DNA from 2 places in the Rhodopseudomonas parapalustris genome. Region 2 is predicted to be linked to the other one. Evidence: riboswitches for the same ligand, from Rfam matches in the RefSeq annotation. Region 2 holds a riboswitch; the other holds the start of a gene.
What was found. Region 2 has a riboswitch for cobalamin ahead of M9H71_RS03170 (DUF1636 domain-containing protein). Riboswitches for the same ligand answer to the same signal wherever they lie in the genome.
Positions count from the first base shown of each region.

Region 1: it holds a riboswitch for cobalamin, as region 2 does, so the genes downstream of both, nrdD (anaerobic ribonucleoside-triphosphate reductase) here and M9H71_RS03170 (DUF1636 domain-containing protein) in region 2, are expected to answer to the same signal.

Region 1 covers NZ_JAMKBZ010000011.1:135,339-143,460, reverse strand. The annotation lists gene prpB (methylisocitrate lyase) at 1-282, opposite strand, end outside; gene prpC (bifunctional 2-methylcitrate synthase/citrate synthase) at 293-1,477, opposite strand; gene M9H71_RS12230 (MmgE/PrpD family protein) at 1,515-3,047, opposite strand; gene M9H71_RS12225 (acyl-CoA thioesterase) at 3,044-3,469, opposite strand; gene M9H71_RS12220 (short-chain fatty acyl-CoA regulator family protein) at 3,612-5,033, shown strand; gene M9H71_RS12215 (hypothetical protein) at 5,085-5,621, shown strand; cobalamin riboswitch at 5,641-5,844, shown strand; partial or broken gene nrdD (anaerobic ribonucleoside-triphosphate reductase) at 5,956-6,783, shown strand; gene nrdD (anaerobic ribonucleoside-triphosphate reductase) at 6,917-7,465, shown strand; gene nrdD (anaerobic ribonucleoside-triphosphate reductase) at 7,483-7,674, shown strand; gene M9H71_RS12195 (anaerobic ribonucleoside-triphosphate reductase activating protein) at 7,631-8,122, shown strand, end outside.
Region 2 covers NZ_JAMKBZ010000002.1:217,612-239,395, forward strand. The annotation lists gene phnD (phosphonate ABC transporter substrate-binding protein) at 1-400, opposite strand, end outside; gene phnC (phosphonate ABC transporter ATP-binding protein) at 509-1,321, opposite strand; gene M9H71_RS03110 (transferase hexapeptide repeat family protein) at 1,501-2,178, shown strand; gene M9H71_RS03115 (alpha-D-ribose 1-methylphosphonate 5-triphosphate diphosphatase) at 2,175-3,368, shown strand; gene M9H71_RS03120 (DUF1045 domain-containing protein) at 3,391-4,095, shown strand; gene M9H71_RS03125 (YheT family hydrolase) at 4,092-5,072, opposite strand; gene M9H71_RS03130 (hypothetical protein) at 5,325-5,519, shown strand; gene M9H71_RS03135 (GIY-YIG nuclease family protein) at 5,578-6,054, shown strand; gene cutA (divalent-cation tolerance protein CutA) at 6,032-6,355, opposite strand; gene M9H71_RS03145 (FmdB family zinc ribbon protein) at 6,454-6,669, shown strand; gene M9H71_RS03150 (hypothetical protein) at 6,776-7,246, shown strand; gene M9H71_RS03155 (YbhB/YbcL family Raf kinase inhibitor-like protein) at 7,425-7,913, shown strand; gene bluB (5,6-dimethylbenzimidazole synthase) at 8,434-9,135, opposite strand; gene cobT (nicotinate-nucleotide--dimethylbenzimidazole phosphoribosyltransferase) at 9,132-10,187, opposite strand; cobalamin riboswitch at 10,283-10,480, shown strand; gene M9H71_RS03170 (DUF1636 domain-containing protein) at 10,590-11,021, shown strand; gene cobU (bifunctional adenosylcobinamide kinase/adenosylcobinamide-phosphate guanylyltransferase) at 11,018-11,548, shown strand; gene cobW (cobalamin biosynthesis protein CobW) at 11,552-12,556, shown strand; gene cobN (cobaltochelatase subunit CobN) at 12,690-16,403, shown strand; gene cobO (cob(I)yrinic acid a,c-diamide adenosyltransferase) at 16,400-17,026, shown strand; gene M9H71_RS03195 (cobyric acid synthase) at 17,171-18,655, shown strand; gene cbiB (adenosylcobinamide-phosphate synthase CbiB) at 18,628-19,599, opposite strand; gene M9H71_RS03205 (ABC transporter substrate-binding protein) at 19,601-20,413, opposite strand; gene cobD (threonine-phosphate decarboxylase CobD) at 20,477-21,466, shown strand; gene M9H71_RS03215 (ABC transporter ATP-binding protein) at 21,478-21,784, opposite strand, start outside.

The DNA.
Region 1 (8,122 bases), on a different contig from region 2:
GTCGCCATCGACCAGGGTGGGAAGGCCGCCTGCCCGCGCGATCTGCCGGATGAAGAACGCGACCTCGTCGACCGTGATCATTCCGAGGTCGGGAATCCCCATCGACGCGGTCATCGCGGCGCCCGACAGATACAACGCCTCGAAGCCGGCAGCGCGCGCCTGCAGTGCGGCCATGCCATTGTGCGCGCCCGGCATGCGGACGATGCCGCCGCGCTCGATCAGCGAGCGGAACCGCACGCCTGCAGGGTCGGTGGGGAGATCGGCAGCAACGAGATACGGCATGGTTTCACTTTCAGGCAAGACGAGAAGACGGCGCGTGGCCGCGTTGTTCGATCGGCACGAACAGACGATTCTCCGGTCCGACGTAGTTCGCGGTCGGGCGGATGATCTTGTTGTCCTGCCGCTGCTCGATGATGTGGGCGCTCCATCCCGCCGTCCGTGAGATCACGAACAACGGCGTGAACAGCGAAGTCGGCACCCCCATCGCGTGATAAGAGACGGCGCTGAACCAGTCGAGATTGGCGAACATCTTCTTAGATTCGTGCATCACCGCCTCGATCCGGTCGGCGATCTCGAACATCTTCACCGATCCGGCCTCGACCGAAAGCCGCCGGGCGACCTCCTTGATCACGCGGTTGCGCGGGTCGGCGATGGTGTAGACCGGGTGGCCGAACCCGATCACCACCTCCTTCGCAGCGACCCGACGGCGGATGTCGGCCTCCGCTTCGTCGGGCGTTGCGTATCGTTTCTGGATTTCGAACGCCGCTTCGTTGGCGCCGCCGTGCTTGGGACCACGCAGCGCGCCGATCGCGCCGGCGATCGCCGAGTAGAAATCGGCACCGGTCCCGGCGATGCAGCGCGCCGTGAAGGTCGAGGCGTTGAACTCGTGCTCGGCATACAGGTTCAGCGACGTATGCATCGCGCGGACGTGCGACTCTCGCGGTTTGGTCCGATGCAGCAGATGCAGAAAGTGACCGCCGATGCTGTCGTCGTCGGTCTCGACCTCGATGCGGCGGCCGGTGTGGGCGAAGTGATACCAATACAACAGCATCGAGCCGAACGAGGCCAACAGCCGGTCGGCAATGTCACGCGCCCCGGGATGATTGAGGTCGCCCGCTTCCGGCAGCACGCAGCCGAGCGAAGATACACCTGAGCGCATCACGTCCATCGGATGCGCCGCCGCCGGAAGTGCTTCGAGGGCACTGCGCACCGCCGCCGGCAGCCCGCGCAAGCTTCGCAGTCTGGCCTTGTAGGCGGCCAGTTCCGCCACCGTCGGCAGCGCCCCGTGCACCAGGAGATGCGCGATCTCTTCGAACTCGCAGGTCTCCGCCATGTCGAGAATGTCGTACCCCCGATAGTGCAGATCGTTTCCGGTTCGCCCGACCGTGCACAGCGCGGTGTTGCCGGCGATGACGCCGGACAACGCGACGGACTTCTTCGGCGGAGCGCTGTGACGCGCAATCGCGTGGTCTGTCATTGCTTCCTCCCTGGTGATCAGAATTATTCAGCCCCGGCTACGATCCGGACTTCCAATCGAAAATGCCGGCCGGCGACGCCACCCCGAGCCGGAACGGCGCGACAGCGAAGCTCAGTCCGCCGAGTTCGGCCGAGCTCAGCTCGGGCAGCCGGTCGACGAGTTCGAGGAAACGGTCCTGCTCCGACTGCTCGACGACGCCGTCCGCCAGGGTGCGGAACTTGCCGACATATTGCTCGCGGCGGAACGGCCGACGGCCGAACGGATGCGCGTCTGCGACGGCGATCTGATCCTCGACGATCGATCCGTCGTCGAAGGTGACGACGACGCGGGCACCGAACGCCTTCTCCTTGGGATCGCGGCTGTGATAGCGCCGCGTCCATTCCGGATCTTCGATCGTCGACACCTTGTGCCACAGCGCAACCGTGGTAGGCCGCGCCGCACGCTCGGGCGCGTAGGACTGCTCGTGATGCCACCCGCCGTCTTCGAGCGCGACGGCGAAGATGTACATGATCGAGTGATCGAGCGTTTCGCGGCTCGCGCTCGGGTCCATCTTCTGCGGATCGTTGGCCCCGGTACCGATCACATAATGGGTGTGATGGCTGGTATGCAGCACGATGCTGTTGATCTTCGACAGGTCCGGCGTCCGCTCCCGCAGCGCAGGCCCCATCCGTCGCGCGAGGTCGATCAGCGCCTGGCTCTGATACTCGGCGGAGTGCTCCTTGGTGTATGTCTGCAGAATCGCCCGCTTGGCCTCGCCGCGCTCCGGCAGCGGCACCTGATATTCTGCCTTGGGACCGCCGAGCAGCCAGGCGATGAAGCCATCCTCACCCTCCCAGGCCGGCGACGGCGCGCCCTCGCCGCGCATTACCCGATCCACCGCTTCCACCGCCATCTTGCCGGCGAAGGCCGGCGCGTAGGCCTTCCAGCTCGAGATCTCACCCTTGCGTGATTGCCGCGTCGTGGTGGTGACGTGCAAGGCCTGCTGAACCGCCTGATAGATCACCTCCGTGGGCAACCGCAGCGCCGTTCCGATGCCGGCCGCCGCCGATGGGCCGAGATGCGCGATGTGATCGATCTTGTGCTCGTGCAGGCAGATGCCGGTGACGAGATCGACTTGAATCTCGTAACCGGTGGCGAGACCGCGAACCAGCGCAGCGCCATCGAGACCGCAATGCTGCGCCACCGCCAGGATCGGCGGAATGTTGTCGCCGGGATGCGAGTAGTCCGCCGCCAGATAGGTGTCGTGGAAATCCAGCTCGCGCACCGCAACGCCGTTGGCCCATGCCGCCCATTCGGGCGACACACGCCGGTCGAGCGCCAGCCCGAACACCTTCGCGCCGGCGCGATACGGATGCGCCATCGCCTGGGCACGGGCACTGGCGACCGGACGCCGGGCGATCGACGCAGCCGCCACGGCTGCGTTGTCGATGATCCGGTTACCGATCATCTCGACCACCTCCGGCTCGACGGCGACCGGATCGGCAGCGACCTCGGCGATCTTCCAGGCGAGCTGCTCGGCGCGGGGCAAACGGTCGGCGGAGCGGGCGGTACGGACGGTATGCAGCTTCACGAAGTGGTCTCCTGGATGGTGGTCGTCGTCGATGAAAGTACTTGCACGGGCGTCGGTCTGCCGGCCTTGTCGACGGCGACCATTTCGAACGAGCCGCGGACTGCGAGTTGCCGGGCACCGGAAATCAGCGCTTCGCTGACCACGTCGACGACGACGGTCATCGACGAGCGCCCGACTCGCACCACGCGGGCAGTCAATTCAACGAGGTCGCCGACCTTCACCGGAACGTGGAATTCGATCTTGTCCGATGTCGCCATCACGATCGGCTGGCGCGCCCGCCGTGTCGCCGCGACAAAGGCGGCCTTGCCCATCAGGTTGAGTGCGTTGCCGCCAAACAGTGTGCCGTAGTGATTAGCTTGCTCCGGAAAGATCATCTCGACGAAGCGCGTCTCCTGCGTCGCATCGAAATTCGTAGCGCTCATGGCGCACCTCCTTCGGCTTGTCTTGGCGCATGGTTCGGCATATTGGCGAACACGGGCCGTCGTAAAGGACTAAACCTGCGAAGAATTGCGAAGCGGGGCACGGCGATTTGCAAAGATTGCGAAGGCGATCTGCGGAGGTGCGATGAAGAAATCGTATGTAGGAGCGCGTCTGCGGCGGCTGCGCGAGCAGCGTGGCATGACGCAGCAGGCGCTCGCCACCGCCGTCGGCGTCTCACCGAGCTACCTCAATCAGATCGAGAACAACCAGCGTCCGCTGACGGTCCCGGTGTTGCTGAAGCTCAACGCAACGCTCGGCATCGACGTTCAGTTATTCTCTGAGGATGACGAGGCGCGACTGATCGCCGACCTCAAGGAAGCGCTGTCCGACCCGATGGTCGGCGAAAGCCTGACCGCAAACGACGTGCGTGAGCTTGCAACCAGCATGCCCGCAGCAGGCCGCGCCTTAGTGGCAATTTATCGGCGTTATCACCTCGCGCTGGAGCAATCAGCAGCCCTCGCCGCCCGTCTCGGGGACGATCGGCAAGACCGACCGACATCTGCCATGTCCACGCCGTTCGAAGAGATTCGCGATTTCTTTTATGCGAGGCACAACTACATCGCCGAGCTCGACGAAGCGGCGGAACGAACCGCCGCGGACACCGGACGAACGATCCAGCAGGTCGCGGCGGCGCTGGCAGAGCGGCTGAAATCGCGGCACGGCATCGACATCCGCATCGGCGAAGCCGACGCATCGGCGGATGTTCAGCGCAGCTTTGACGCGGGCGACAAGACGCTTCGGCTTTCGGCCCGCCTGCAGCCGGGCCAGCAGGCGTTCCAGATCGGTACGCAGTTGGCTTTCCTGGAGCATCGCGACGCGATCGATGCGCTGGTCGGAGAAAATCCGTTCGGCGATGAGGCGTCGCGCAGACTGGCACGGATTGGACTGGCCAATTACTTCGCCGGGGCGCTGCTGCTACCCTACGCGGCCTTCCGGGATAAAGCCGAGTCGGTCCGTTACGACATCACGTTGATCGGCCAACATTTTGGCGTCGGCTATGAGACCATTTGCCACCGTCTCAGCACGTTGCAGCGACCGGGTGCACGCGGCGTCCCGTTCTTCTTCATCCGCGTCGATCGCGCAGGCAACATTTCGAAACGACAGTCGGCGAAGGATTTCCATTTCTCGCGTGGTGGAGGAACGTGTCCGCTATGGAACGTCTACGAGGCGTTCTCGCAACCGGACCGGATTCTCACGCAGCTGGCGCGAATGCCCGACCACCGGACCTATCTGTGGGTGGCGCGCACGGTGTCGCACGATCAGGCAGGTTATCACGCCCCCCGGAAGACTTTTGCCGTCGCGCTGGGATGCGATCTGCAGCATGCCGGGCGCCTCGTTTATTCCGACGGGCTCGATCTCACCAACCCGGCAGCGGCCACGCCCATCGGCGCGGGTTGTCGGATCTGCGAACGGCAGGCCTGCCCGCAACGCGCTTTCCCTCCGGTCGGCCGCCCACTCCACGTCGATGAAAATCGCAACTCGTTCTCACCCTATTCGACGAATTGACCTGATCCGGGGGAGACGAAACAGTGCGTATCGGAAACGCCACGGTGGAGCATGACGTCGGACAAGCAGGGTGATTGCAAGCGGTATGTGTGGTTCAGTCCATGTGATGATCGTATCGCGCTGCGGTTTGAACCGACATTCGATATCTCGCTCGGATCAGAGCGCCGTGCGAAGGGGGCCGTTCGCCGGGTGTTGAGGCTTTTGCGCAGACTGCGTCTCCAGGCCTGCATCGACGGCAATGGAGTCGACGCGACGATCCGACAGCCTTCGGTCGATATGTCCAAACTACTCGCAGCCGTCGACGCCGAGATCGTCGCCTTTCAAGCTGAACGCATTCACCCAAAGGAGTTGGACGAGATTCTCACGATCACCCCTCACGAGCGACGCCGCTGGACGAAGGACGGAAGACTGCCGACGTCCGGCCATACCTCCTTCCGGAGCGGCAAGAAGTCGGTGTTTCTGGTGCTGTATCCGCCCGCCCCGATCACGGCGCTCGCGCACCGTCCGGACCAGATTGAGGCTTGGCGCCGAGCCGATGCTGCCACATCCGCGCCCGCGAGCAGCAGCAATGACACATCGACAGCTTGACAAGAGCAGCGCCCAGAGCACTACATATTGTATTCGCGGTCTCTCGAATCGTTTGATCGAGGGCTAAGAGGGAATTCGGTGCGGCGTTACCGCCTAAGCCGGAGCTGCCCCCGCAACTGTCAGCGGCGAGCCGACGTCATCAGGCCACTGGGAGCAATCCCGGGAAGGCGGACTGAGGCAATGACCCGCAAGCCAGGAGACCTGCCGCGAACAACCAAACGTCCCTGGGCGGGGTGTCCCGGTGGGTCGCTTGCTTCCGTGCGTACGGCGCTCCGTACGACTCTTGCACGCGCCTGCCTGAACCCCGGCCCGCAATTCGACCCGCGGTGTGCCGATGCCTGTTTCCGACCAGACCAACCTTCCTCAAGCGATCATCAAGCGGAGCGGCGCTGAAGCGGCGTTCGACAGTGCCAAGATCCGATCCGCGATCGCGCGCGCCGGACAGGCCACGGAGGAGTTCGGCGAACTCGAAGCTGGGCTTCTTACCAGTCAGTCGGTCAAGGTCATTGCGCACCGGTTCGCCAGCGCCGTGCCGCAGATCGAGCAGATTCAGGACATCGTCGAGCAGGTGCTGATCTCGGCGAACCACCTGACCACCGCGCGGGCGTATATCGTCTATCGTGAGAAGCGCTCCCAGGCGCGCAACGACCGCAAGGTCGCCGTCGATGCGATCGCGTCGATCAACGAATATCTCGACCGCACCGACTGGCGGGTCAACGCCAATGCCAACCAGGGCTATTCACTCGGCGGCCTGATCCTCAATCTGTCCGGCAAGGTGGTCGCCAACTACTGGCTATCGCACGTCTATCCGCCGGAAGTCGGCCGCGCCCATCGCGACGGCGACCTGCATATTCACGACCTCGACATGCTGTCCGGCTACTGCGCCGGCTGGTCGCTGCGCATGTTGCTCACCGAGGGCTTGAACGGCGTGCCCGGCAAGGTCGAGGCCAGCCCGCCGAAGCATCTGTCGAGCGCGATCGGACAGATCGTCAATTTTCTCGGCACGCTGCAGAACGAATGGGCCGGCGCCCAAGCGTTCAGCTCGTTCGACACCTACCTCGCGCCGTTCCTGCGCAAGGACGGGCTGAGCTACGCCGACGTGCTGCAGGGCATCCAGGAACTGGTCTACAACCTCAACGTCCCGTCGCGCTGGGGCACGCAGACGCCGTTCACCAACCTCACCTTCGACTGGACCTGCCCGGAAGATCTGCGCGACGAGGTGCCGGTATTCGAAGCGTTATCTCGGCACGCTGCGCAACCATTTCTCCACCGTCGGCATCAACGGCGTCAACGAAATGATCCGCAACTTCACCGCGGACTGCGAGACCATCGCGACGCCGTGGGGGCACGGCTTCGCCGTCCGTGTCCTCGACCATGTGCGCGCCAGGATCGTCGCGTTCCAGGAGCAGACCGGTAATCTGTACAATCTCGAGGCCACGCCGGCGGAAGGCACGACCTATCGGTTCGCCAAGGAGGACCGCAAGCGCTTCCCCGGAATCCTGCAGGCCGGCACCGAGGACAATCCGTACTACACCAACTCAAGTCAGCTTCCGGTCGGCTTCACCGACGATCCGTTCGAGGCGCTGGAACGCCAGGACGATCTGCAGCGCAAATACACCGGCGGGACAGTACTGCATCTCTACATGGGATCGAAGCTGTCGTCCGGCGAGGCCTGCAAGAAGCTGGTGCGACGCGCGCTGGAGAACTTCCGGCTGCCTTACGTCACGGTGACACCGACCTTCTCGATCTGCCCAACCCATGGCTACATCGAAGGCGAACACGCCTTCTGCCCGAAATGCGACGCCGAACGCCTCGCGGCCAAGCGGCTCGCCGCCACCCACTGAACAGAAGGAGACGATTGATGAACGCCCACGTGACCATCCCCACTGACGCGATGGACACCATCGAACTGACCGATGCCGAGCGCCAACCCTGCGAGATCTGGACCCGGGTGATGGGCTATCACCGTCCCGTCGCCTCGTTCAACCGCGGCAAGATCGGCGAATTCAATGACCGCAAGTACTTCACCGAAGCCCGCGCCAAGCACGGTTGAGCTGCGGATCGGCGGTCTCGTCCGGCTGTCGACCTGCGACTGGCCGGGCGAGCTGGTCGCGACCGTGTTCTGCCAAGGCTGTCCCTGGCAGTGCGGCTACTGCCACAACCCGCATCTGCTGCCGGCCCGCGGGCCGGATCAGCTGGCGTGGCAGGACGTGTTCGCATTCCTGGAGACAAGGCGCGGGCTGCTCGACGGAGTGGTGTTCTCCGGCGGCGAGCCGACGCTGCAGTCGGATCTTCCGCTGGCGATCGCGGCAGTGCGTTCGCTCGGCTTTCGCATCGGACTGCACACTGCGGGGCCTTATCCTGAACGCCTCGCACGCGTCCTGCCGCTGCTCGACTGGATCGGCTTCGACGTCAAAGCGCCGTTCGCCGAGTACGATCGGATCACCGGCGTCGCCGGCAGCGGCGACGGCGCGCGCGCCAGCCTTGCGCTTGTGCTCGGC
Region 2 (21,784 bases):
TCTGGTAGGGCGAGTCCTTCTTCACATACAGCACCGAGTGATAGCCCTTTGAGCCGTCACCGTTGACCTCGATGGCGAACGGCTCGACCTTGGCACCGACCAGATAGGCGCGGGCGTAGGACGCCGGGCCATACATGCCGATGTGGATGTTGCCGGCGCGCTGGCCCTCGATCACCGCGGCATAGTCGTTGGCGATGCGCAGCTTCACCGGCACGCCGAGCTGCTTGGTGAGGTAGTCGGTCAGCGGAGTCCAACGGGTGGTGGTGCCCGAGGCGTTCTCGTCCGGGATCTTGCCGAACACCAGCTCGGGATATTTCGCCTTCCAGTCCTGCGCCGGCGCGGCGTGCGCGGTGAACGCCAGCGCGGCAGCGGCGGCGACGAGAGTACGGAGCTTGATCATGAGGTTTCCTGTCTCTTCAGTCGGTGAACGGTCGAAACACGGCGACCGCACGCGGACGCGCCGCGGGCGGTGCCGGATAGGGAAGACGGCGAACGATCGCCGCCGGGATCAGGCCACGGCGACGCCGACCAATGCGGGGGCGGGAAGGCCGTGCGGAACGTGCGGCGCGGCGCCGAGCACTTCGTCGGCTTCGAGGTCGTAAAGCTCGCGCGCGATCTGGTCGGTGAGCGCGGCCGGCGCGCCGTCGAACACCACGCGGCCCGAGGCCATGCCGATCAGCCGGTCGCAATAGCTACGGGCGAGATCGAGCGAGTGCAGATTGCACAGCACGGTGATGCCGAAGTGCTTGTTGATGCGCAGCAGCGCATCCATCACGATCTTGGTGTTGCGCGGGTCGAGCGAGGCGATCGGCTCGTCGGCGAGCACGATGTCCGGCTGCTGCACCAGCGCGCGGGCGATCGCGACGCGCTGCTGCTGACCGCCGGAGAGCTGGTCGGCGCGTTGCGCCGCGTAGGACGCCATATCGAACTGATCGAGCGCCGAGATCGCAAGCGCGCGATCCTGCTCCGGCCACATTTGCACCAGCGAGCGCCACGACGGCACTTCGGACAGCCGGCCCATCAGCACATTGGTCAGCACGTCGAGGCGGCCGATCAGGTTGAATTGCTGAAAGATCATCGCCGAGCGTGCGCGCCATTGTCGCAGCTCGCGGCCCTGCAGCGCGGTCACATCGACGCCTTCGAACAGGATGCGTCCCTCGGACGGCTCCGCCAGCCGGTTCAGCATGCGTAGCAGGGTCGACTTGCCCGCGCCGGATCGGCCGATCACCCCGACGAAGCTGCCACGCTCCACCGAAAACGATGCGCCATCTACGGCGGCTTTGCTGCCGAAACGGCAGGTCAGACCCTCAACTACCAGCATGCGCTGCTCCCGAAACAGGTTCGGGAGGAATCGCTAACGCTGTTGTTTTGCAGCCGTGTGACAGTCGATGTAGTTCGGCCGACATATCAAGGTCTTCGCTGCGTCATCGATGCGTCACGACGGCGTCACGGGCGGCGTCGATGACAGGCTCACCCCCAATCATCGCGCACGAGAATCCCATGGCTGCGAAACTGCTGACGGTCGCGCCGACCGTCGATCCGACCGCCAAGCTGCACGACGTCACCCTCGGCGCCTATTGCGAAGTCGGCGCCCGCACCATCCTGAACGAAGTGGCGATGGGCGATTACTCTTACGTCGTCAACGACTCGCAGATCACCTACACCAGCATCGGCAAGTTCTGCTCGATCGCGGCGATGACCCGGATCAACCCCGGCAATCACCCGATGCAGCGCGCCACCCAGGCGCACTTCACCTACCGCGCCAGTACTTATTTCGAGGGCGAGAGCGACGACGCCGAGTTCTTCGCCTGGCGCCGCTCGCATCATGTCGAGATCGGCCACGATGTCTGGATCGGTCACGGCGCCATCGTGCTGCCGGGCCGTAACATCGGTACCGGCGCGGTGGTTGCGGCCGGCGCGATCGTCACCCGGGACGTGCCGGCCTACACGATCGTGGCCGGCAATCCGGCGCGGCCGATCCGCCGACGTTTCTCCGAGCAACAGGCGGAGCGTCTAGTCGCGCTGGCGTGGTGGAATTGGGGCCACGAAGCGTTGCGCACCGCGCTGCCCGACTTCCGGAAATTGTCAGTGGACGAATTCCTCGACCGATATGAAGGTGCGGCCGAAGTGCAGCCGCCGGACCGCGAGCCGGCGACAGAACAGCAGGTGATGGGATGAGCGAGATCGCGATCGAAGGTGGCCGGACGCTGCTTAGCGACGAGATTGCCGAGGCATCGTTGCAGCTCGCCGGCGGCGCCATCGCGGCGGTCGGCTCCACGAGCGGCAATGCGGCGATCCGGATCGATGCCCGCGGCCTGCTGGTGCTGCCCGGAATCGTCGATCTGCACGGCGATGCCTTCGAGCGGCAGATGATGCCGCGGCCGGGCGTCGACTTTCCGATCGACGTGGCGCTGATCGACAGCGACCGCCAGGCGATCGCCAACGGCCTGACCACGGTCTTTCACGCCGTCACCTGGTCGTGGGAGCCCGGCCTGCGCAGCGCCGACAACGCCCGCCGGATGCTGGATGCGATCGATCTGACCAAGCCGCGGCTTTCCGCCGACACCCGCATTCATCTGCGCCACGAGACCTTCAATCTCGAGGCGGTCGACGAGATCGCCCAGTGTATCGGTGATCGCCGCGTCGATCTGTTCGCCTTCAACGATCACATGGACACGACGCTGGCGAACCTCGCCAAGCCGCAGAAGCGCAACCGGGTGGTCGAGCGTACTGGCCTATCCGACGATGAATTCGATCGGCTGGTCGAGCGCGTCGCGGCGCGCGGCGACGAAGTGCCACAGGCGAATCGGCGCCTCGCCGCCATCGCCCGCGAGGTGTCGATGCCGATGCTGTCGCACGACGACGATACCCCGGCGATGCGGCAGGGTTATCGCGAGCTCGGCGTCGGCATTGCCGAGTTCCCCACCACCGAGGAGACCGCGCGCGATGCGGCGCTGCACGGCGATTTCATCGTGTTCGGTTCGCCGAACGTGGTGCGCGGCGGCAGCCACACCGGCTGGACCAAAGCGGCCGATATGATCGCCAAGGGACTGTGCTCGGTACTGGCCTCCGACTACTACTATCCGGCCCCGTTGCTCGCCGCGTTCCGCCTGGTGCATGACGGCATCCTGCCGCTGGAGCAGGCCTGGAAGCTGATCTCGGAAAATCCTGCGCGCGCCGCCGGGCTCGCTGAGCGCGGCACGATCGCGAGCGGGCAGCGCGCTGACGTTGTGCTGGTCGATGATCGGGTCGCGTTGCGGCCGCGGATCGTCGCGGTGATCGCCGGCGGCCGGCTGGTGCATGTCGACGATCCGGAGCGCTTCGTGATCACGCGCAAACTGCCGCACCCGGCTGGCGTTGCCGCCTGATCTGACGCTATCATCATCGGCGATGTCGAATTTTCCACGCTACGCGATTTACTATCTGCCCGCCGCAGGCAGCGCTCTGGCGCAGTTCGGGGCGACGATGCTCGGCTACGATGTCGTCACCGGCGAAGACGTGCCGTTCGCTGCGCCGACCGCGGCGATCGAGGACTGGCGAGACATCACCGCCGAGCCGCGCGGCTACGGCTTTCACGCCACCCTGAAGGCGCCGTTCGGATTGATCGGCAGCCGCAGCGAGAGCGACCTGCTGTGGGCCTGTGCGACCTTTGCCGAAACGCCGCGGGCGATTCCGCAGATTGCTCCGGTAATCAGGCCGATCGGTGGGTTCCTCGCGCTGGTGCCGGAAGCGCCGTCCGAGTCGCTGCAGCAGCTCGCGGCCGATTGCGTTCGCGACTTCGATGAGTTTCGGGCGCCGCTGTCGGCGGAGGATCGCGCCCGGCGCAAGCCGGAACGGCTGACGCCCGAGCAGGTCGGCTATCTCGATCGCTGGGGCTACCCTTATGTGATGGACGAGTTCCGGCTTCACATGACGCTGACCGGTTCGCTCGATCCGGCTCGCCACGACGAATTGTTGGCGCTGCTGCGGAGACAATTCGCGGCCACCGGCATCGACCGGATTGCGATCGATCGGATCGCTGTGCTGCGCCAGGACGCGCGAGGTGCGCGGTTCAAGAGCATCGCGCAATTCGAACTGCGCAGCGCCGACTATTAGCCGGCGAGGATCGAGCCGAGCCAGTCGCTGACCGCCTCGGGCATGGCGGTGACCCGGCCGGGCCAGGGACCGGTGGCGAAGCCGACATGTCCGCCTTCATCGGGTTGCCAGAGCGTCACCATCGTGCCGACGTCGTCCGGTGCCGGGAGCGAGGCGGCCGGCACGAACGGATCGTTGCGCGCGTTCACGGCCAAAGCCGGGATCTTGATCTTGTGCAGATGCGGCTTGGATGAGGCACGGGTCCAGTAGTCATCGACACCCGCAAAGCCGTGCAGCGGCGCCGTGAAGGCGTCGTCGAATTCGCGCAGGGTCGTTGCCCGTTGGACCCGTTCGCGATCGAACAGTCCCGGATGCTGCTGCCATTTCGCGAGCGCGTTCGGAATCATCGTGCGTAGGAAATGCCGGGTGTAGATCAGGCGGTTGACGCCGCTATCGATCGCGGCGCCGGCGGCCACGAGATCCAGCGGGGCAGAGACCGCCGCCACTGCGCGCGCGATCTCTGCGGCGCCGCTGCCGGCCTCCTCCGCCCAGCGCAACAGCGCGTTGCCGCCGAGCGAGACGCCGGCGGCCAGCACAGGCGCATCGGCGCGGTCGCGAATTCGCGCCAGCAGCCAACCGACCTCCTGAAAGTCGCCGGAGTGGTACGAGCGCGGCGCCAGATTGAGTTCGCCGGAGCAGCCGCGGAAATGCGGGATCGACAGCCGCCAGCCGCGCGCCACCGCGCCCTGCGCAAATGCGATCGCGTAGCGGCTTGCCGACGATCCTTCGAGGCCGTGAAACAGCACCAGCCAAGGCGCATAGTCCGGCCCGGGCAGGTGGTCGATGTCGATGAAGTCGCCGTCTGGCGCCCGCCAGCGTTCGCGGACGAGCTTGATGGCTTGCGAGGCCCGTGGCTGCGCGAACAGCGTCGGCCAGATGGTTTGCAGATGGCCGCCGGGCAACCACCACGGTGCGCGATAGGATCGCAGGTCGGTCATGTCGAACGGAACGGGTGAAGAGCTGTGAACGAGCGGGCCATGAAACGAACGGAGACGGCTGCAGCTATTCACACGCCGGATGCAAAGCGCAATCGCTCAGTTTGAATTTGCTGAAGCGATGCATTTGCAGATTCGGCCCGCGGTGCTTGTCATCTCGCGATTGCTGTCGGTCCGCAGCCGGCTTAAGCTTGCTCAAAGAACAACAAGCGATCGGCGCTGCCGCTGTCCGGATCGCACCATGAGGAAACCGCCATGAAGGTCGCCGACCCAGCTCCCTTCCGCAATCTGTCGCCCGACGAGTTGGAATGGCTCGCCGCCGCCGAATGGGCGCAGGCCGAAGCTCTCAGCGATGCGCCCAAGGGGCTGGTGATGCAGTCCGCCACCGAGATGCACGCGCGCGCCAAGCTGAAGCGCATGCTGCTCAGCCAGGTCCCGACCAAGCACTAGCCGGCGACGTCGTCTGCGGGCTTGACCGGCTGGAGACGGCGGACGCACACCGGTCGTGATGACCTCCGCACCGCATCCTGCCTGCCCGTCAGGTCCCGGCGCCTATGTGGTGGCGATCGCCATCGCCGCGCCGCTCGCGATCCGGCTCGGCGCCGCCGCGTCGCCGTTACTTCGGCCGGGGCGCTACCTGTATTGTGGCTCGGCCTATGGGCCAGGCGGCCTGCCGGCTCGGCTCGGTCGGCATTTCCGCAAGGACAAAACGATCCGCTGGCACGTCGATCAGTTGACGACGGCCGGCGAGGTGCTGGGCGCCTGGGCGATTGCGGGCGGCGACGAATGCGAGCTGGTCGCGCGGCTCGGATTTCTGCCGGTGCCGATCGAAGGCTTCGGCGCCACTGATTGCGCTCACTGCCGCAGCCATCTGCTGCGTTGGCCGTCGCGCGTCGCTGCCCGTACAGTCCGCACGGCGCTCGCTGGAGACGACGCGGCGCCGGTGTGGTTGCGGGGCGATTCTACGCCCCGGTCTCGCGCCTGATCCAGCCGAGATATTTCTCGGCACCCGCGGTCACCGGAAGCTGGATGATCTCCGGCGTGTCGTAGGAGTGCAGCGAGGTAATCAGGTCGCGCAGCGACGCGAATTTCTCCGTCACGGTCTTGAACAACATCAACTGCTCGGCATCGCTGGTGATCTTGCCGTCCCACCAATAATGGCTGGTGATGGCCTGGATCTGGACGCAGGCGGCGAGCCGGGCCTCGAGTGTTGCGACTGCCAAGCGTTCTGCCTCGTCCTTGCTCGGTGCGGTCACCATCACCACGCAGGCTTCGCCCTGATCCATCGCGTCGTTCCTCCGGCGAATTTGATCCGCCGCGTTGCGGGCCGCGCTCTTTGTTTGCTAGGCGCAAGCCGTTCCCAGTCAGCTTCGGAAGATCCGTCATGCCGATTTACGGCTTCGTCTGCAACAAATGCGGTCACCAGTTCGAGACGCTGCTGTTCTCCGGTGACACCGCGGTGTGTCCGGCCTGCGAGAGCACCAGCCTCGAGCAGCAATTGTCGCTGATCGCCAAGCCCGCCAAGGGCGGGCCGGAAGCGCCGATGTGCGACGGCAAGGGCGGCTGTGGCGGCTGCTGCATGCCGGACGTCTGCGCCTAGCGTCGCCGGGCCTGCGCCCCTCCCCCCGCCCTCGTTCCCGCGCGGAACGATTGCGGGTGTGCCGCCGTTTGCACGCCGACGGGGATTCCTCTAAGGCAGGCGAGACATGACGCAAATTACCCGCACTTTCGATAGCGCCGCACAGGCCAAAGCCGCAATCGCCGAGCTGAAGCAGCGCGGCTTTCAACGGGTCGAGCTGATCGAGGCGTCCGACCGCCGCGGTGGCGCGGCCGTGCGCGTCGAGCCGCCATTCGGCTCGGCGCTCGCCGCAACCGCCATTCTCGATCGCCACAGCGGCAAGCAGGCGACGACTGCCCCAGCGCCTCCCGCGCCGCCAGCCAAGGCCGAGGTTCAGCCGGCGCGCGAATCTGCACGGCCCATCGCCCCTCCGGTGGCGCCCGCGGCTTCGCCCGCGCCCGCTCCTCTTCCAGCGCGGCGCGAGGAGCTGCGCAGTGGGCCGCGCACGGTCTCGGAATGGCTCGGCATTCCGGTGTTGATCGATTCCGACACCTTCTTCTCCGGCTTCCCGCTGCTGCTGCGGTCGTCCCGCAAGGCGCCGGCCGCGAAGTCCGAGTGACCCAGCGGGCCTATTGCGCGCGTGCGGCGGCTGCGCCGCTTCCGTCTCTCCGTCCGGCTTGCTAGCATCCGGCCGCCTCGCCGCCCGGCGGGGACCACGACATCAGCGACCCGATGACGTGCGTTGCGCGCCAGCCGTCTGCCGCGCGTGGCGCACGCATGCGGCAGGAGTGCAGGCCATGAAGCTCACCAGTCCCGACATCGCCGAAGGCGCCACCATCGCGCACGAGCAATTGTTCAATAGCTTCGGCTGCACCGGCGCCAACGTCTCGCCGGCTTTGAGCTGGAGCGATGCGCCGGCCGGCACCAAGAGCTTCGCGGTGACGATGTACGATCCCGATGCGCCGACCGGCAGCGGCTGGTGGCATTGGGTGGTGTTCAATATTCCCGCCACCACCACGTCGTTGCCGAAGGGCGCCGGCGATGTCGCCAAGGGGTTGATGCCGGACGGCACGATCCAGGGCCTGACCGATTTCGGCGTGGCCGGCTATGGCGGCCCGTGCCCGCCGCCGGGCGACAAGCCGCATCGCTATCAGATCACCGTGTTTGCGGTGGACGTTGAGAAGCTGCCGAACGCCGGCGCGACGGCGATGCCGGCGCTGGTCGGCTTCGATCTCAACTTCCACACGCTGGCGAAGGCGACGATCACCGGCCTGTTCGGACACTGAGTCCGGACAGACCGTCCGAGACGCCGCGCACCGTCCGTTGCGGATGATGGCCGGATTCAGCCCGGCCATCATTCGCGGAGCCGGCCGAAGCGTGCCGCCGTTGGCGCTGTCGCGGCGATTAGTTGCTGGCTTCGGCGCTCTGCGGCGAACGCCGCGCCGGCATCGACGCCGCGCCGGCTGATACGCAGGGAATCGGCCGCCATGAGCCGTCGGGAGCGCGCTCATACGAGGTGCATCCCGAGCTTGATGCGGTCTCGCTGGCATTGCGCTGGTCCTGCTGGCCTCGCGCCAGTGCGGGCGCGGCAGAGAGGCTCGACGCGATCAGCGCGCCGGCAAACACAGCAGTCGTCCAAGAGCTGGTCGTTCGCATGTCCGGTCCTCCATTATCGGAAACGCGGACGGAGTCCTGACCTGCGAATGTGACGATTTCTTGCAAATTGCGGCGATCGCCGCGATCTTGCCTTAATAATCCGGAAACGGCGCGCGCTGTTAGTGCGCTCGCGCACGCTGATCGAGCGATTCAGCGTGACATCACGATGCGGCCGGCCGCTGTGCGGTCCTGCCAATGGTGTCTTACCAGTTCCGGATCGACGTGATGCTCGACCGGCCAGCCGACGCACAGATAGGCGATGAACTTCCAGTTCGGCGGCACGTCGAGATCGGCGGTGATCGCCTGCGGATCGAGGATCGACACCCAGCCGACGCCGAGCCCGAGCGAGCGGGCGGCGAGCCAGAACGTTTCGATCATCGCCACGACGGAGTAATCGAGCGCCTCGGGCATGGTCTGGCGTCCGACGCCGAGGCCCTGCGCGGTGGTGCGATCGCAGAACAGCGCGAACTGCCGCGGCGCCACGTCGATGCCTTCGAGCTTGAGCTTGGCGTACAGCGCCGCGCGCTCGCCCTGATACGCGCTCGCCGCGACCTCGTTGCAGCGCAGGAAGTTGGCTCGAATCTGCGCGCGCGTCTCGGCGCTGTCGATACTGATCCAGCGCCACGGCTGGCTGTTGCCGACCGAGGGCGCGAGTTGCGCCAGATCGAGCAGTTGCTCGATCAGCTCCGGCGCGACCGGATCGGTCTTGAAGCGGCGGACGTCGCGGCGCCACGCGATCAGTTCGGCGAACTTGTCGCGAAACGCTTCGTCGAACACCGGCGGATTGGCATTGGCGGCGGCGATCTCGGCCGGATCGGTCATCGCCACCAATTTGTTCAGCGTCGTGCTCATAGCTTGCCTGCCAATACGTCTGCGAGATCGGCGACATCGGTGAGCAGCCGACCGGCGGAGCGCAGCAGCGGCACTGCGAGGATTGCGCCGGTGCCTTCGCCGAGCCGCAGCCGCAGATCGAGCAGCGGCACGGCCTCCATCGCCTGCAGCGCAAGATCGTGGCCGCGTTCGGCGGAGCGGTGGGCGAACACGCAATAGTCCCGTGCTTCCGGCGATAGTCGCACGGCGACTAGCGCCGCGGCGGTGGCGATGAAGCCGTCGATGATCACTGGGCGGCGCTGCGCGGCGGTGCCGAGCACCGCGCCGGCCATCATGGCGATCTCCAGCCCGCCGAATTCGGCCAGCACCTCGAGCGGTGCGGTGGCGGCACTGCGCTGCGCGGCTTTTTCGATCGCCGCCTTTTTTCGGGCCATGCCGTCGGCATCCTGGCCGGCACCAATGCCGATGCTCTGGTCGAGCGGCGCCGGGCCGAGCCGATGCAGCAGCAGCGACGACGAAGCCGTGTTGCCGATTCCCATCTCGCCGAGTGCGATCACATCCGCCCCCGCGGCGATCTCGGCGCGCGCCAGTTCGGCGCCGCGGTCGAGCGCCTGGCAGGCCTCGGCGAGGCTCATCGCCGGCTCGCGCGCCGCATTTGCGGTCCCCATCCGCACCTTGGCGTCGATCAGATCGGGGTGTTTCGGCAGCTCGGCGGCGACGCCGGCGTCGATCACCCGGACATCGACATGATTGGCTGCGGCGAACGCATTGGCGGTGGCCTTGCCGGCCAGATAGGTCATCACCATCGCGACCGTCACGGCCGATGGATATTGCGACACGCCTTCTGCGGTGAGGCCGTGATCGCCGGCGAACACCATCAGCACCGCGTTGTCGGCGCGCGGCGGTTCGGGATGCCGCATCATGGCGAGCTCGATCGCGAGATCTTCGATTCGCCCGAGCGAGCCGAGCGGTTTGGCCTTGCCGTCCACCCGCGCCCGTAAGGCTGCTTTCAGCGATGCGTCGACCGGTGTGATCGAGGGAGGCTGCCAGGTGACGAGGGTGTCGGTCGGCATCGAACGATCCTTTGGTTTCGAAGGCGCGCAACTGACGTAATCGCGCTGGCCGGGTCAACACCACCTTCGCGTTGTTGACCCGCAACACGGTCGCAGATAGCGTGCGCCGCGATGGTCCTTCCGTCAGGAAGGTGAAAAGGGAAGCCGGTGGGAGGCGCATTGCGTCTCGATCCCGGAGCTGCCCCCGCAACTGTAAGCGACGAGCCATCGCCGAGGCCACTGGGAATTCCTGGGAAGGCGGCGAATGGCAACGACTCGCGAGCCAGGAGACCTGCCATCACGTATTGTGCTTTGAAGGCGTCGTCGGGGCGGGGTGCACCGGACGGAAGCAGTGCGGCAGACCAAAGGTCTATCCCGCGCGTTCCGACAAAGCTCGAAAGCTGACGCAACGATTCGAGCCCGATGGATTCCGAACCAGCCGCCGACCTGAGCGCCGATCTGTCGCGCAGCCTGCCCGGCGTGCCGGTGATGGTCAGCGTCTGCACCACCTGCAAAACGACCAACGGTACTGTGGTCGGTGCGCCGATGCTGGAGGCGGTGCGTGCCGCGCTGGCGGGTTCCGCAGGCGTACAGGTGCGCGCCGTGCAGTGCCTGTCCGCGTGCAAGCGCGCCGCCACCGTCGCGGTGTCGAGCGAGGGCGGCTACACCTTCGTGTTCGGCGATCTCGACGGCGCCGGCGGCGCCGACGCGGTTGCGACGTTCGTGGCCTCCTATCAGGACAGTGACTACGGCCTGGTGCCGTGGCGACAGCGCCCGGAGGTGTTGCGCAAGGGCACGCTCGTCCGTCTGCCGCCGCCGCAATGGTCCCCGGACGATGGGCGGGCGCCGGCATGAGTGCGCTGATCTCCACCCTCGTGCTCGGCGGCGCTCGCTCCGGCAAATCGGTGTTCGGCGAACGGCTGGTCACGGGCAGCGGTCTCGCCAAGATCTATCTCGCCACCGCCACTGCCAGCGACGACGAAATGTCCGACCGGATCGCGCATCACCGCGCCCGCCGCGGCGATGGCTGGACCACGATCGAGGAGCCGCTCGGGCTGGTCGATGCGCTGACCCAGCACGCTGGCCGTGGCCGAGCGGTGCTGGTCGATTGCCTGACGCTGTGGCTGTTCAACCTGATGGAAGCCGGCCGCGATCCCGAGGTCGAGGCCAAGCGGCTGGCGCGCTATCTCGGCGTCGCCGCGGGTCCGATCGTGCTCGTCTCCAATGAAGTCGGCCTCGGGCTGGTGCCGGAGACGCCGCTCGGCCGCGCGTTCCGCGACGCTCAAGGCCGCCTCAATCAGACCGTCGCCGCCGCCGTGCCCAACGTCGTCTTCATCGCCGCCGGCCTGCCGCTGTGGCTGAAACGCCAAACAGGAGAGTAGTTCATGACCGTCCGCGTTCCCGTCACGGTACTCACCGGGTTTCTCGGCGCCGGCAAGACGACGCTGCTACGCGCGCTGCTCAATCAGTCGGGCGGCCGCCGCATCGCGGTGATCGTCAATGAATTTGGCGATGCCGGTTTCGACGGCGCGCTGGTCGAGGATTGCGGCGCGTCGGTGTGTGCGCCCGGCGACATCGTCGAACTCACCAATGGCTGTATCTGTTGCACCGTCGCCGACGACTTCATCCCGACGATGGAAAAGCTGTTGAATCGCGACACGCCGCTCGATGCGATCGTGATCGAGACCTCCGGGCTGGCGTTGCCGCAGCCGCTGCTGAAGGCGTTCGCCTGGCCGGCGGTGAAGACCCGCGCCACCGCCGACGGTGTCGTCACCGTGGTGGATGCGCTGGCGCTGAGTGAAGGCCGGGTGCCGCTCGACGACGATGCGGTGAAGGCGCAGCGCGACGCCACGCACGACGATCCGATCGAGGAAGTGTTCGAGGACCAGCTCGCCTGCGCCGATCTGGTGGTGTTGTCGAAGAGCGATCTGGTCGCGCCCGACCAGCTCGCTGCGCTCGAAACCAAGCTGGCGAGCCGGATACGGCCGAACGTCCGCATCGTGCGCTCGCACGGCACATTGGCGCCCTCGGTGCTGATCGGGCTCGATGCCGAAGCCGAGAACGATCTTGCGTCCCGCGCCGGCCATCACGCCGAAGGCGAGGAGCACGATCACGATGATTTCGATTCGCTGGTGATCACCCCGCAGCCGGCGGAGACGCTCGACGCGATGAAGGCGCGCGTCGGCGATGCGCTCGGGCTCGACGGCGTGCTCCGCGTCAAGGGCCACGCCCGCGTCGCCGGAAAGCCGGCGCCGGTGGTGGTGCAGGCGGTCGGCTCGCGCATCGATCTCGCCTTCGCCCGACCCGACGCCGAGCGCCCCGATCATCTGGTGGTGATCGGCCTCAAGGGCTTCGACGCCGATGCCGCCCGGCGCGCGCTGGCGGGGTAATTCATATGCCTCTCCCCGTCATTGCGAGGAGCGAAGCGACGAAGCAATCCAGGGGCATCGGCCCCGAGTCTGGATTGCTTCGCTTCGCTCGCAATGACGTAGAGAGGGTGGTCGCACAGCAACGGTGCTCCAGATGCACCTGAAGCTCGATACCAGCGTCAGCATCGACGACGGCGATGTCGCGCGCGATCTTGGTCAGGCGACGGCCGACATCGTGGTGCTGTCGGCGGCCGATAGCGATCTCGCCGCGTTCGGCGCGGCGCGGGCCGGGATGCCGGACGACTATCCGACCCTCCAGCTCACCAATTTTCTCGCGCTCGGCCATCCGGCCTCGGTCGATCTGTATGTCGAACGCACGCTGTCAAAAGCCAAGCTGGTGATACTGCGGATGCTCGGCGGCGAGGCCTATTGGCCGCACGGCGTCGACAGTCTGCGGCGCGATGCGCTGGCGCGTGGCGCGCAGTTCGTGTGCATTCCGGGCGAAATGGAGTGGAACGCGGAGCTTGCCGCGCGGGGCACGGCCGATCTCGACGATGCTCGTGCGCTGTGGCGCTACTGCAGCGAGGGCGGTGCAGACAACATCAGCCTGGCGCTGCGCTATGCCGCCTGGATGATCCTGCGCGACGATTGCCCGCCGCCGCCACGGCCGATGCCGGCTGCCGGATTTTGGCCGGCCGAGCCGCGGTCCTCGCAAGGAAGGCGCGCGCTGGTGATCTTCTATCGTGCCCTGGCGGCGAGCGGCGATACCGCGGCGATCGCGGCGCTACGCGATACGCTGGCCGCGCGCGGGCTCGATCCCGTTTGCATCTTCGTCACCAGCCTGAAGGATGCGCGCTCGATCGCGTTCCTGCGCAGCGTGCTGGCGGCGACGCCGCCGGAGGTCATCGTCAATGCCACGGCGTTCGCGACCGCCACCGCGACCGACGAATCCGGCGTGCTGGCGTCTGCCGATTGTCCGATCCTGCAGGTGGCGCAGGCAGGGGTGACGCGCGAGCATTGGGAGCAATCCGGCCGCGGTCTCAATCCGCGCGACCTCGCCATGCACGTCGTGCTGCCGGAGGTCGATGGCCGAGTCTTCGCCGGAGCCGTAGCGTTCAAGCAGCGCGGCGGCGATGCCGAATTCGCTCCCACCGTGTACCAGCCGCTGCAGGACCGGATCGATGCGGTCGCGGATCTGGCGCAGGCCTGGGTGCGGCTGCGGCATCAGCCGCGTGATCAGCGCCGCATCGCCATCGTGCTCGCCAACTATCCGAATCGCGACGGCCGGCTCGGTAACGGTGTTGGCCTCGACACGCCGCAATCGCTGCAGGATCTGCTGGTGACGCTGCGGTCCGAAGGCTACGCCGCCGGCGAGTTGCCGTCCGACACCGCGGCGCTGATGGAGTGGTTGCAGCGCGGCCCGACCAACGAACTGAAAGGCCGCGCTGATCGCGACGGCGGCGTGAACTGGCCGGTGGCGGACTACGCGGCGGCGTTCGCTGAGCTGCCGCAGGCAGTGCGCGAGGCGGTGACTACGCGGTGGGGCGCGCCGGACCAGGATCCGCATGTCGCAAATGGGGCCTTCCGTCTCGCCCTGCATCGCTTCGGCAATATTCTGGTCGGCGTGCAGCCGGCGCGTGGCTATGCGATCGATCCGAAATCCAGCTTCCACGATCCCGAGCTGCCGCCGCCGCATCATTATGTGGCGTTCTATCTGTGGCTGCGGCAGGCATTCGGCGCCGATGCGGTGATTCATCTCGGCAAGCACGGCAATCTCGAATGGCTGCCGGGCAAGAGTGCCGGATTGTCGCGCGACTGTTTTCCGACCGCGCTGCTTGGGCCGCTGCCGCATCTCTATCCGTTCATCGTCAACGATCCTGGCGAGGGCATCCAGGCCAAGCGGCGCAGCGCCGCGGTGATCGTCGATCATCTGACGCCGCCGATGACCCGCGCCGAGCTGCACGACGAGATGGCGCGGCTGGAAGCGCTGGTCGACGAATATGCGATGGCGGCCGATCTCGATCCGACGCGTGCGGACGCGATCGCCGAGGACATCATCTCTCTGGCACGGGCGACACGTCTCGACGAAGATGTCGCGATCGACCGCGATACCGCGACGCTCGACGCGCTGCGGGCGATCGACGCACATCTGTGCGATCTGAAAGAGATGCAGATCCGCGACGGCCTGCACGTCTTCGGCCGCACGCCGCAGGCATCGCAATGCGACGAGCTGCTGGTGTCGATCGCACGGCTGCCGCGCTCTGAGCTGAAGCTGCAGGATGCCTCGCTGCATCGCGCGATGGCCCGTGACCTCGGCCTGACGGATGCGGACGGTGCTGCGTTCGATCCGCTGACCCGCGATCTGGTGACGCCCTACACCGGCCCGCGCCCACCGACTCTCGCGGCGCTGAGCGATCGGCCGTGGCGAACGAGTGGCGACACCGTCGAGCGCCTCGAAGCGCTCGCGTTGCGGCTGGTGGCGGGCGACTCTGCGTCCTCCGATTGGCCCCAAGCGGGTCCGGTGCTCGAATGGATCGCGACATCGCTCCGCCCGGCGATCGAGGCGTCGGGCGGTGCAGAGCGCGACGCGCTGCTCCGCGGGCTCGACGGTCGGTTCATTCGGCCGGGGCCGTCCGGCGCGCCGACCCGTGGCCGTCCCGACGTGCTACCCACGGGACGCAATTTCTTCGCAGTCGATGTCCGCGCGGTGCCGACGCCGTCGGCGTGGCGGATCGGCCAGCTCGCCGCCGAGCGGCTGATCGAGTCCTATTGGCAGGAAGCCGGCGAGTGGCCGCGTTCGATCGCGCTGTCGGCGTGGGGCACCGCCAATATGCGCACCGGCGGCGACGACGTGGCGCAGGCGCTGGCGCTGATCGGCGCACGGCCGACTTGGGAGGACGCCACCGGCCGCGTCACCGGCTTTGCGATCGTGCCGCTGTCGGAGCTGCGACGGCCGCGCGTCGACGTCACCTTCCGCGTCTCCGGGCTGTTCCGCGACGCCTTCCCGGTGCAGATGGATCTGATCGCCAGCGCGGTCGCGGCAGTGGCGGCGCTCGACGAGCCGGATGACGCCAATCCGATCGCCGCCCAGGTCCGCCTCCGCAGCGAACAATTAGTTCGGAGCGGCGTCGATCCCGAATTGGCAAAAAGACAAGCCGGCGCGCGGGTGTTCGGGGCGAGGCCCGGCAGTTACGGAGCCGGGCTGCAGGCGATGATCGACGACGGCGGCTGGGACAGCCGCGATGATCTCGCTGGCGCTTACCTCGCCTGGGGCGGCTACGCCTATGGGGCGGGGCAGGACGGCGCCGAGGCGACCGATGCGTTCGCGGCGCGGCTGCAGGCGGTCGATCTGGTCGCGCAGGCGCAGGATAATCGCGAGCACGATATTCTCGACTCCGACGATTACTACCAGTTCATCGGCGGCCTCGCCGCGACGGTCGAAACCTTGCGTGGACAGGCGCCTCGGATCGCCCATGTCGACACGTCGCGGCCCGAAGCGCCGCTGCCGCGGACGCTGGCGCACGAGATTTCGCGCGTGGTGCGGGGCCGCGCCGCTAATCCCAAGTGGATTCAGGGCGTGATGCGCCACGGCTACAAGGGCGCCTCCGAGATTGCCGCCACGGTGGACTATCTGTTCGGCTTCGCGGCTTCGACCGACGCCGTCGGCAACCGCCATTTCGATTTGCTGTTCGCCGCTTATCTCGAAGACGATGCCGTGCGCCAGTTTCTGCAGGATGCCAATCCGGCGGCGCTGCGCGACATCGTGGCCCGGTTCGACGAGGCGATCCGGCGCGGGCTGTGGATGCCGCGCTCAAACCGCGCCGCCGATCTGCTCGCCGAATTTCTCACTCCGAAGGAAGCTGCATGACCGATCCATTGTCCGACCGCGATGAAAACGCCCGCCACGCCGAGAAGGCGAAGAAGCGGAAGGCCGCGCACGACAAGAAGCTGTCAGGTATGACCGACAGCAAGGGCCTGATCATCGTCCACACTGGCACTGGCAAGGGCAAGACTTCGGCGGCGCTCGGCATGGTGTTCCGCCACATCGGCCACGGGATGCCGGTTGGCGTGGTTCACTTCACCAAGTCGGAGAAATGGAACACCGGCGAGGCGAAGCTGCTGGCGAAATTTCCGGAGCTCGCGACGCTGCACATCATGGGCGAGGGCTTCACCTGGGAAACTCAGGACCGTGAGCGCGATATCGCCGCGGCGCGCGCCGGTTGGGAGCGGGCCAGAGAATTGATCCGCGACGATCGTCATCGCATGGTGCTGCTCGACGAGTTGAACATCGTGCTGCGATACGACTATCTGCCGATCGAGGAGATCGTCGCGGTGCTGCTCGATGAGAAACCGGCCGACAAGCACGTCGTGATCACCGGCCGCAACGCCCACCCGGCGCTGATCGAAATCGCCGATCTGGTGACCGACATGACCCTGGTGAAGCACCCGTTCCGTTCCGGCGTGAAAGCGCAGAAGGGCGTGGAGTTTTGAGCGGGCGGCAGAGCCCCAAATATGTCATTCCGGGGCGCCGCGCAGCGGCGAACCCGGAATCCAGAAGTGCAGAACTCCTCGAGATTCCGGGTTCGCGCCTGTCGGCGCGCCCCGGAATGACGGCCACGTGATGAGAAAGCTGCGATGACTATCACCCCCGCCCTCATGATCCAGGGCACCTGCTCCAACGCCGGCAAGTCGACGCTGGTGGCGGGGCTGTGCCGGGCGCTGGTGCGGCGGGGGCTGAAGGTGACGCCGTTCAAGCCGCAGAACATGTCGAACAATGCTGCGGTGACGGTGGACGGCGGGGAGATCGGCCGGGCGCAGGCGGTGCAGGCGCGCGCCGCGAAGCTGCCGCCGACCGTGCATATGAACCCGGTGCTGCTGAAGCCGGAGACCGACACCGGCGCGCAGGTGATCGTGCAGGGCAAACGCTTCGGCCGGCTCGGCGCTCAGCACTTCCTCGAGAAGAAAGCGGCGCTGCTACCGCATGTCCTCGACAGCTTCGCACAGCTCGCACGCGAGGCCGACATCGTGCTGATTGAAGGCGCCGGCTCGCCGGCCGAGATCAATCTACGTGCCGGCGACATCGCCAATATGGGCTTTGCGCAAGCCGCGAACGTGCCGGTGGTGGTTGCCGGCGATATCGAGCGCGGCGGCGTGATCGCCAGTCTGGCCGGCACGCATCTCGTGCTCGACGATGCCGAGCGGGCGCTGGTGCAGGGCTATCTGATCAACAAATTCCGCGGCGACGTGCGGCTGTTCGATCATGGCCTGACGGCGATCACCGAGCTGACCGGCTGGCCGTCGCTCGGTGTGGTGCCGTGGCTGCCGTCTGCCGCGCTGCTTCCTGCCGAGGACGCGGTCGATCTCGACCGGGCGCAGGCATCGACCGCACAGCGCGTCATTGCCGTGCCGATGCTGGCGCGGATCGCCAATTTCGACGATCTCGATCCGCTCGGAATGGAGCCCAGCGTCAAGCTGGTGTTCGTGCCGCCCGGCACGCCGATTCCGGCCGAGGCCGATGTGGTGATCATTCCCGGCAGCAAGTCGACGCTGGGCGATCTCGCGTTTATGCGCGCGCAGGGTTGGGACATCGACATCGCGGCCCATGTCCGCCGCGGCGGACACCTGCTCGGGCTGTGCGGCGGCTATCAGATGCTCGGGCGCAGCATCGCTGATCCCGACGGCGTCGATGGCGCGCCCGGCACGGTCGATGGGCTCGGTCTGCTCGACACCGTCACCATCATGCGGGGCGACAAGTCGACCACGCTGGTCCACGGCACCCATGTGGCGACCGGCGCACCGGTCGAGGGCTACGAAATTCATCTCGGCCGCACCGAGGGACCGGACTGCGCGCGGCCGGTGGTGACGATCGGCGGCCGGCCCGATGGTGCGATCTCACGCAGCGGCCGAGTGCAGGGTACTTATTTGCACGGCCTGTTCACCAACGACGAGTTTCGCCGCGCCTGGCTCGCCGGTCTCGGCATCGCCTCACAGCTCGCTTACGAGTCCCAGATCGAAGCTGCGCTCGATGCGCTGGCCGATCATCTCGAAGCGCATCTCGACGTCGAGCGGATGATTGCAATCGCCCGCGGCCGTCAGAGCACCAACGCCAGCGCCGCGTAGATCGCGGCCTGCAGCGCGCAGGCTGCGATCATCACCCGCAGCGCGCGGCCGATATCGGCGGGCGTTGCTTCGCGGCGTGCTTCGGCGTTGAGATAAGGATCGTCGGTGATCTTGCCGCCGTAGCTGCGCGGGCCGGCGAGCGCGACGCCGGTCGCCGCAGCCATCGCCGATTCCGGCCAGCCGGCATTGGGCGAGCGATGCTTGCCGGCGTCGCGCCGCATCACCGTGATCGCTTGCTTGACCGAGCCGCGGACGATCGGTGCCACCAGCGCGATCAGCAGGCCCGACAGTCGTGCCGGAATCAGATTCAGCACGTCGTCGAGCCGCGCTGCGGCCCAGCCGAACGAACGGTGCAGCGGCGTCAGATGGCCGATCATCGAATCGGCGGTATTGATCGTCTTGTAGATCAAAAGGCCCGGCAGCCCGAATAGCGCCAGCCAGAACACCGGGGCGACCACGCCGTCGGAAAAATTCTCGGCACTGGATTCGATCGCGGCGCGGCAGACGCCGGCTTCGTCCAGCGTCTGCGGGTCACGGCCGACGATCAGCGACACCTTCTCGCGTGCCTCCGTCAGGCCGCCGGACGCGAAGGCGTCGCGCACGCGTGCGACGTGGTCGTACAGGCTGCGCTGCGCGATCAGCGTCGCGGCCAGCACCGCTGCGATGATCCAGCCGCCCGGCAATTGCCGCAGTGGGGCTTCCAGCAGCAGGCCGACGAGGCCGGCCACCGCGATCAGAAAGATCACCGCGACGATGCCGGCGATCTTCTTGGTCCGCTCCGACCAGTCGTCGCGATTGAGCGTCCGATCGAGCCAGCCGATCATCGTGCCGAGCAGCACCACCGGATGCGCGAGCCGCTTCCACAGCCAGTCGGGATCGCCGATCAGCGCGTCCAGCACCAGTGCCACCACGACGATCAGCAGCGCGTGGGAATCCAACAGCATGTCATCGCTCCACGCGGGTGAGTTCTTCGGTCAGCCGATCGAGTGCGTCGGCGAGCATCGGCCCGCCGCACACGGTCAGCCGCTCCGGCACGGTAATCCGCTTCGACGGCGGATAGAAGTGCTCGAGCGCAGGATGCAGCACGAAGGCGCGACCCTCGTCCTCGGCGAAATCGCTGTCGTCCGTCATCAGCAGAAAGTCCGGTCGCAGCGCCACCACCGCTTCGAGCGAGGTGAAACCGCCGTTTCTGAATCCGAGCCCGCCGGCGGCGTTGCGCAGACCGACGATGTCGAGCAGCGACGAGATCAGGCTGTCGCGGCCCGACACCCAGCCGCGCCGCGCCAGCGGCAGCACGGTCAGTCGCGTCCGCGACGCGGCTTGTCTGGCGCGCGCCACTGCGGCGTCGATACGGGCGTTCGCCGCTGCGGCGCGTTCGGGATGGCCGAGCAGATCGGCCATCTGCCGGATCTGCGCCTTGGCATCATCGATCGTCTTGACCGAATCGAATTCGACGACGCGCTGGCCCATCTGCTTGAGCAGTTCGCGTGTGGCCCGCTTGGTGAACTTGCCGCCGACCACCAAATCCGGTTTCAGCATCAGCACGTCTTCGGCGCCGCCCGACAGCCGCGGATACCGCGCAGCCTCGGCGGCGAGGAACGAACGCGCCGCGTCGCGTGCATACGGGCTGAGGCCGAGGATCTGATCGGGATCGGCGAGTGTCAGCAGCAACTGATCGGTGCAGGTGTTGATCGATACCACCGTGGGCGCCGCGGCTGCGCTCGCGACGCCTGTCAGGCTTGCAACTAACAGCATCATCATTCCGGCTAAAACGCCGCCGAGCCTCTCGCGCTTTGGCCGCGATGGTGGCAAGAGGTGGCGATGAAGCACGGTGGCGATCTCACAGCAGCGATGGCACGGCACGGCGGCGATGCCGCCGACTGGCTCGAACTCTCCACTGGCATCAATCCGCGATCCTGGCCGATCCCGACCATCGATGCAGACGCTTGGCAGCGTCTGCCGTCGCAGGCCGACGAGACCGCGCTGTGCGATGCCGCGCGCCTTGCCTACGAGGTGCCCGCTGAGTCCGGCATCGTCGCTGCCGCCGGCACGCAGGCGCTGATCCAATGGCTGCCGCAACTGGCCGCGCCCGGTGGCGTCGCGATCGTCGGGCCGACTTATGCCGAGCACGCGCTGGCGTGGCGCAATGCCGGGCGCGAACTGGTCGGCATCGCCTCGCTCGACGACATTCCCGAGCAGGCGCGCCACGTCGTGGTGGTGAATCCGAACAATCCCGATGGCCGCATCGTCGAGCACGACAGCTTGCGGCGCGCCGCGGCGCAACTGCGCCGGCGGGGCGGCTGGCTGGTGATCGACGAAGCGTTCGCCGATGTCGATCCGTCGATCGGCGCTGCGGCGTTGACGCCGGAAATGCCGATCGTGGTGTTGCGTTCGTTCGGCAAGTTCTACGGCCTTGCCGGTGTGCGCCTCGGATTCGCCATCGCGGGTGAGGCGATTGCGCGGCGGATCGCATTGGCGCTCGGGCCGTGGAGCTGTTCCGGGCCGGCACTGCGGATCGGGGCGGCGGCGCTGCGCGATCGAGCGTGGACGATCGAAACCCGCGACGAGCTGCGCGAACAGGCGACGCGGCTCGACGAAGTGCTGCGCGGCGGCGGACTCGACATCGTCGGCGGAACACCGCTGTTCCGGCTCGCGCGGCACGCCGAGGCGCACCGGTTGCACGAGGCGCTGGCAAGGCGGCGGATCTGGTGTCGCAGGTTCGACTGGGCCGACGATCTGCTCAGGTTCGGCCTGCCCGCCGATGCCGCCGGGCTCGATCGGCTCGCCGCCGCGCTGACCGCGCCGCTGTAGCTGCGGCACCGTCAGGTTCCGGACCACGGCAGGATCACGCCGCTGTCCTGATACTGCGCCCGGTAGGCGCTGACGCGAAACACCTGCTGCATGATGTCGTCCGACAGCGCGTCATTGGGCGTTCCGTGAGCCGCCAGTCCGCCGTCCGCCATCACCAGCACAGTGTCGGCGAATCGGGCGGCGCTGCCCAGATCGTGGGTGACGACGATCACCAGGGTGCCGGCATCGGCGGTGGTGCGCAAGGTCTGCATCACGTCGAGCTGATAGCGCGGATCGAGCGAAGCGGTCGGCTCGTCGGCGAGGACCACCGGCGCCTCG